Linked DNA regions of Pirellula sp. SH-Sr6A. Each later gene encodes a partner of the first gene's protein in a complex. Links are inferred from orthologs where the notes say so. Each region holds a gene or a part of one and is shown on either strand. Other genes may lie near its edges.

Region 1 (3,184 bases):
TCTACGAATCCCGGCCCAATGTCACGGCGGATGCCGCGGCTATCGCTATCAAAAGCGGAAACGCAATCATCCTGCGAGGTGGCAAGGAGGCGATCCATAGCTCCCAAAAAATCGTCGAATGCCTTCGCGAATCGGCAAGTGTTTGCAAGCTTCCCCTCGACGCGTTGCAAATGGTCGCCACCACCGACAGAGAAGCAGTGGGTCATTTTCTTAAAATGTCCGACGCGATCGATTTGGTGATTCCCCGTGGTGGCGAAGCATTGATTCGACGCGTTGTCGCGGAAGCGACAATGCCGGTCCTGAAACATTACGATGGCAACTGCCATGTCTACGTCGACCGTCACGCCGACTTGGAAATGGCCCTCAGTATCGTCGAGAATTCCAAGTGCCAACGCATGGGGGTTTGCAATGCCATGGAATCATTATTGGTGCATCGAGATGTTGCGGATCTCTTTCTGCCTCAGCTTGATCAGCGACTCCGGGCGTACAATATCGAATACCGAGGAGACGCGGACTGCCGCCGGCTGATCCCTGCGACTATCTCTGCATCGGACGCGGATTGGAGCCTTGAATATCTCGGCCCTACGATGAGCGTCAAAGTTGTGGGGTCACTCGACGAAGCGATCGATCACATCGAGCAATACAGCTCGCGACATACGGAATCGATCGTGACGAATTGCATTCAGTCCGCCGACCGTTTTGTGCGGGAAATCGATTCCGCCGCCGTGATGATTAATGCCTCTACCCGTTTCAACGACGGTGGACAATTGGGAATGGGAGCGGAAATTGGAATCAGCACGGATAAGTTTCATGCACGAGGCCCCTGCGGCCTGCGAGAGTTAACCACTTACAAATTCATCGTTCGCGGGAACGGTCATATTCGTGCTAACTGAGGGAACGCTCAAAGCTCCCTCGCCACGATGAACACAATCCACAATGAGATAGGGAAAGGATACCCTTCATGTCAGACGATGTACTGAGTCGCAGCGATGTGGAAAGTCTGCTCCAATCTCTTGAACCGCAAGCCAAACCCTCTGGGGATTCCAAGAAGTCCGATCCCAAGAAATCCGGTGCGCCAAAAATGCGCATCCTGGCATACGACTTCAAACGTCCCGAGCGGGTCGGCAAAGAACAGATGCGTGCACTCCAGTCTCTGCACGATGGCTTCTCTCGCAACCTTGGCGCATCGCTCTCTGCTGTCCTGCGATCGATGGTCGAAGTCCGCTTGATCAGCGTCGATCAGTTGACGTACAGCGAATTCGTCTACAGCCTTACTATCCCGACCTGCTTCAATCTTCTAAAACCCCTCCCCTTGGAAGGAAACTGGGTGCTGGATATCAGTCCCGCACTCCTCTTTCCCATCATCGATCGCATGCTGGGGGGAGGCGTCTCGGGCGACTCTACCCTCAAACGTCCCCTCTCCGAAATCGAACTGAGACTCGCTACTCGCATTAGCAATGTATTCCTCCGCGAACTGCAAACAGCTTGGTTCAATATCGTGGAGATGAACATCGAAGTCGAACGGGTGGAGAGCAATCCCCAACTTGTACAAATCGTTCCGCCCAACGAAGTCGTCGTGATGGTCAGCTTCGAACTGACGATTGGGCAAGTCCGAGGGATGATCAATCTCTGTATCCCGTACAACACCATCGAACGGGTGAACAGCAAATTGACCAGCAACAGCTGGATTGGATACGCCTCCGCGCGAAGCAACGTCGAAACGAAGACTCAATTGCTACAACGACTCGATGGCTCGGAAGCAGAAGTTATCGTCACTCTCGCTCGGTCCAAAATCAAAACATCCGATCTCTTTGATCTAGAAATCGGCGACATCATCTCCACCGAGAAAGATACGGGCGAACCCCTCGAGGTGGAAGTCTCCAATCGGGTCAAGTTCCTTGCATCCGCAGGTGCTTTCAAAGGCCGCAAAGCAATCCAGATCCAAGCCCTATTGGACAAGAGCCCCTGACGCCGTTTGCAGTGCCTTTTGACGCTCAATCTCATCCAACAATGCGTCGACGGTCAATCCATACTTCCCAAGCACTGACACGAGCGCTCCCCCAACATGCCGGCACTCGCCTCTCCGCATGCGATCGGACCCCAAAGACGCCGCCCCAACAGATGGACGACCGCGCAAGGCTCCCAACTCGGCTCGGAACGAATTCTCTTGCTGCGTCGTTTCCGAATGCACCGAATCAAAGTCGAATCGAGTTTGAACCAGTTTTCCCGATTCTCGACCTGCGATAGTTGCTGCTGCCATGTTTCCATTCCCTTCCCAAAAAACGGGGGGCTCTCGAAGCTCCCCTCTGTCTTTGTCCGAATGACTTCGGTGTCAGGAAGGCTCGTCTCCCTGACTCCACTTCATCATCGAAATGGGCGGGACACGTCTGGTCACAGCCAAAAAGAATTTCCTTTCAGAACAATGCAAGCAACCCAAACAGGAAAATACATTACTCGATATATATGGGACTGGTGAGAATCCAAATCTGCGGATCCTCCCATCCATCCAGCCATAACTCCACACGATAAACGCCTGGCTGGCGTATGTCGAACCGGCAATCGCTCCCCGTCCAAGTCTCCACGGTTTCGCCATTGCGAAAGAGCTTCCAAGTAGCCGGCAATGGCGACAAACCTTCGAGTCGAATCGGTCCATCCGTCAGAGATAATTGACTCCCGATCTCATGCCGCTTCGATTGGGTTTCAACCTGCTGGACGGCGGCAAGAGAAAAGCCTTGTGCGTCGGCAATCCAATCAAACGCAACGAAAGATCGCCCACGGTCGAGCGCATCCCATACGGCAGGCTGCGTCAATGTCTCCACCAAGAGAAACGTCCCAGCATGGCGAAGACTGTTCTCATAGGGGTCCAGTTGGACTTTCAACAACACGTCCCCGGTTGCCGCATTCGGTGGAATGGAAAGAAGCTTCTCAATACCCAATCGGGGCAGCTTCACAATCTGGTCTCCGAGAGCATCGGTCACGACGATCGATGAATCGGTATCGCCCATTCGAATCTGAATCCCAACATTCTCATGTGCATCATTCGCAGCCACGCCGGTGTGAGGGTGTATTTGGCATAATTGATCGTATCGGCGCAAATAATCTCCCGGGTAGGATTGCAACGCAGAATAAACCTCCTGAGGATACTTCTCAAGCAGCGACGCGATCCGAACAAACCACAGCGGAT
Region 2 (3,122 bases), 4.9 Mb from region 1 along the record:
CGCGGCAAGAGCAAGTCGCCAAAATCGCGCGTCGCCTCAAGATGTTAGCCCGGGAACAACACGTGCCCATCCTCTGTTTGTCCCAGCTCAACCGTCAATCAGAAGAGAGCAAGGATCACAAACCCAAGCTAAGCCATCTGCGGGAGTCGGGTGCGATCGAGCAAGACGCGGACGTCGTCATGTTTGTGCACCGCGAAGGGTATTACCATCGCGGTGAAGATGCCGAACAGTACGCAGGCCAGGCAGAGATTATCATCGCCAAGCAGCGAAACGGTCCGGTGGGTGATGTCGAGCTGATCTGGGAAAAGGACTTTACGCGGTTCCTTAATAAGGCACCGGAGCGGCATGAGGAGTTCAACAGCTACAGTGACTTCTCAACTCCTGGTGGCTACTAAGTCCGGAACGGCACCTTACGACATTCCCACGAATCACCCGAGAGCAGCATTATGAGCAGCGGTCACAGCGGAACCTTTCGAGTCCTCTTGCAGAAAGAGCAACTGGTCTTTTCCTCCGCGCACTTCATCACTTTTGCCGGCGACATTTGCGAATGTCTGCATGGTCACAATTATGGATTGCGAGGCGAGGTTCAGGGTAAGCTCGACGAAAACCGCTATGTCATCGACTTCATCGCGTTTCGCGACACGCTGGCCAAAATCGTGAAGCGACTGGATCACCATATGCTGCTACCGACACGGCACTCCATGATCTCCGTCCAGGAAGACGGGGACGAGGTCGTCGTCCGCTTTCGAGCCAAGCGGTGGGTTTTCCCCGCTGAAGATTGCATTCTGCTCCCGATCGTGAATACCACCGCAGAAGAGATTGCGGAATGGATCGGTCGAGAGTTGCTCTCCGAGTTGTATTCCAAGATAGGGGATAGGCTCGACTGGCTGGAGATCGGAGTGGACGAAAACAATGGGCAGTGGGGGTACTGTCGATTGCCATGGTCACGCGTTTCTTAACGGATTTGAGTCCAACGAGACAAACTGTGCAGGTTGCAATGGGATCGGCCGAATCGAGGAGATGGGCCGACCTTTCTTGACTTCAGGATGGCGAAGAAGGGTCGATGGTCCGCAAAGCGTTTGCGTTCCACCTTCCAAGCATCTTGAGCCACATGCTAAAGTCCTCACCTGTGCAACTCGCCGAAGAGGGTATTCAAAAAGCCGCGGTTCTCCTCATGGCACTTGAGGAAGACGATGCAGCCATGCTGTTGTCGAAGATGCCATCCAAATACGTGGAGGCCGTCTCGCTCGCCATTGCTCAGATCGACGATATTCCGGGCCAAGTGCAGGAAGAAGTAATCGCCGAATTTTTTGGTGGTGCCCCGAGCTCTTTGATTCATGCGTGCGGCGGATTGGAACGGGCGAAAACGCTGGTGAGGAAGGCGTTCGGCAAAGATGCTGCCGACATGCTGGCCGTCTTGCAGCAGACCATCGAATCCCTGCCGTTTGCATTCCTGCAAAAGGCGGATCCGCAAAACATTCTCACCTTTATCATGGACGAGCACCCGCAAACGATCGCGGTGGTGATCTGCCACGTCCCCGCTGCAACCGGGGCGGGAATATTGAACGGGTTGCCTCAGCAGAAGCAATTGGCTGTCATCCGTCGCATCGCTCAAATGGGGCAGACGAGTCCCGAAGCGATCGCGGACATCGAACGTGCCCTCGAGTTTCGAATGTCTATGGTTATGAACCAGTCATTCCAAAAAGCCGGGGGGGTGCCTGCGGTGGCCGAAATCCTCAACGTCACAGATCGGGCGACCGAACGCATGGTCTTGGAGAACCTCTCCAAGGACAGTCCGGAACTGGTGGAAGAGATCCGACGATTGATGTTCGTCTTCGAAGACATTCAGAAGTTGGCCGACAAAGATATTCAGACCTTGCTCAAGAACGTCGAGACCAATCAATGGGCGATGGCCCTCAAGGGAGCGAGCCCGCAGCTCCAGGAGAAGGTCATGAAGAACATGTCGCAGAGAGCAGCAGAGATCCTCAAGGAGGAAATCGGGTTCCTTGGTCGCGTCAAGCTCAGCGATGTCGAATCGGTTCAGCAAAAGATTGTCGATATCGTTCGCGGTCTCGAGGAAGCAGGCCAATTGCAGCGACCGGGCAGCGATGGAGAAGAGGAGTTCGTCGCCTAGCGAGGCATGACAGGCATGTTGGAGTTGGCAACTGCTTCGGCCTCCAAGTTATCGACCGCAGCGACTTGCAGGACCTCCTCAAAGGTTGGTCCCGCTACCAGCAGCAATGGGGTGTCGGCGTCTCGTTGTTGCGCCAAAAGCCCGTGGTGGCGCGTCAACTCGAGCGTCGCAAGGAACATGGCAACCAACCCGCTTTTGTGCATGCCCAGATCGAACAGATTTTGCAATTCGACCTCACCATGATCCCGGACCAAACCATGGATCCGTTCCATGTAAACATGGATGGGCGTGTTGTCGTAGGTTAGTTTGTGCTCCGGGGCTTTCTGTTTTGCTTTGAGTATTCGACCGAACGCGCTGACCAGATCCCACACCTCGACCTTTGCGATCGGAACGTCTGCGGCATCCAATCGTCTGGGCGGTAAGTCGTTCGCAAGCCGCGGGAATCGCAATTGCCATTGGCGACTTTGTTCGTCGAGCAAACTCGCCACGTCTCGAAACCGCTTGTATTGAACCAGGCGATCGACCAGGTTTTCGACGCCATCACCGGTCTCCTGCATCGACAGAATTTGCGGCGCCTCTTCTTCGTCGTTCGGTAAGACAGCCTTGGCCTTCATCTCGATCAATTGGCTCGTAATGTCGATGAATTCACCGACTTCATCGAGATCGAGTTCTTGCAGGATCGAAACATAGTCAAGGTACTGAGCAGTAATGCGGGACAGAGAGATTTCCTCCAGCGGGAGCTCTTCCCGCCGGATGAGATAGAGGAGCAAATCGATCGGTCCGTGGTAGGCTGGCAAGTCGATTCCGAACACCGTGCTATCTCTCCGGTCCTTTGCAGTCGTTACCGAGTCATGCCCATCGAGAACGAAAAGACTTGTCGCGAGTCCGAGTCGGCATAAGCCACCGGTACCGCGAAATCGAACGCGAGAGGAGCGGGTCCCAAGGCGGGGACAGCCACTCGGAATCCAACCCCAGGTGCAACCCGGAA

The links.
Region 2: the proteins of fliM (region 1) and fliG are in contact, whole or in part, in a crystal structure (PDB 4QRM), measured with the Thermotoga maritima proteins. The link is inferred for Pirellula sp. SH-Sr6A from one-to-one orthologs. Residues at the interface, in WP_004081085.1 of Thermotoga maritima: Tyr124, Leu127, Asp128, Ile130, Met131, Gly132, Gly133, Pro134, Glu136, Pro139, Arg141, Thr144, Glu145, Ile146, Glu147, Ser149, Ile150, Lys153; in WP_004082903.1 of Thermotoga maritima: Phe122, Ser125, Glu126, His127, Pro128, Gln129, Thr130, Val133, Glu157, Arg161, Leu164, Leu165, Arg167, Ser169, Glu171, Val172, Glu175, Ile176, Asn179, Lys182.

The regions. Positions count from the first base shown.
Region 1 is NZ_CP011272.1:5,865,692-5,868,875, forward strand. The notes cover bases 106-2,965. They hold fliM (flagellar motor switch protein FliM), read left to right. Parts: upstream 106-961; coding sequence 962-1,969; downstream 1,970-2,965. Other genes in these bases: VN12_RS22665 (glutamate-5-semialdehyde dehydrogenase), read left to right, coding at 106-893; VN12_RS22675 (hypothetical protein), read right to left, coding at 1,949-2,260; VN12_RS22680 (PHP domain-containing protein), read right to left, coding at 2,451-2,965. Outside these bases: more of VN12_RS22665, read left to right, coding at 1-105; more of VN12_RS22680, read right to left, coding at 2,966-3,184. UniProt on the Bacillus subtilis protein: One of the proteins that forms a switch complex that is proposed to be located at the base of the basal body.
Region 2 is NZ_CP011272.1:992,223-995,344, reverse strand. What follows is about bases 325-3,122. They hold fliG (flagellar motor switch protein FliG), read left to right. Parts: upstream 325-1,111; coding sequence 1,112-2,134; downstream 2,135-3,122. Other genes in these bases: VN12_RS03625 (outer membrane protein assembly factor), read right to left, coding at 2,976-3,122; VN12_RS03630 (segregation and condensation protein A), read right to left, coding at 2,131-2,946; VN12_RS03640 (6-pyruvoyl trahydropterin synthase family protein), read left to right, coding at 447-959; dnaB (replicative DNA helicase), read left to right, coding at 325-395. In the rest of the region: more of dnaB, read left to right, coding at 1-324. UniProt on the Bacillus subtilis protein: One of the proteins that forms a switch complex that is proposed to be located at the base of the basal body.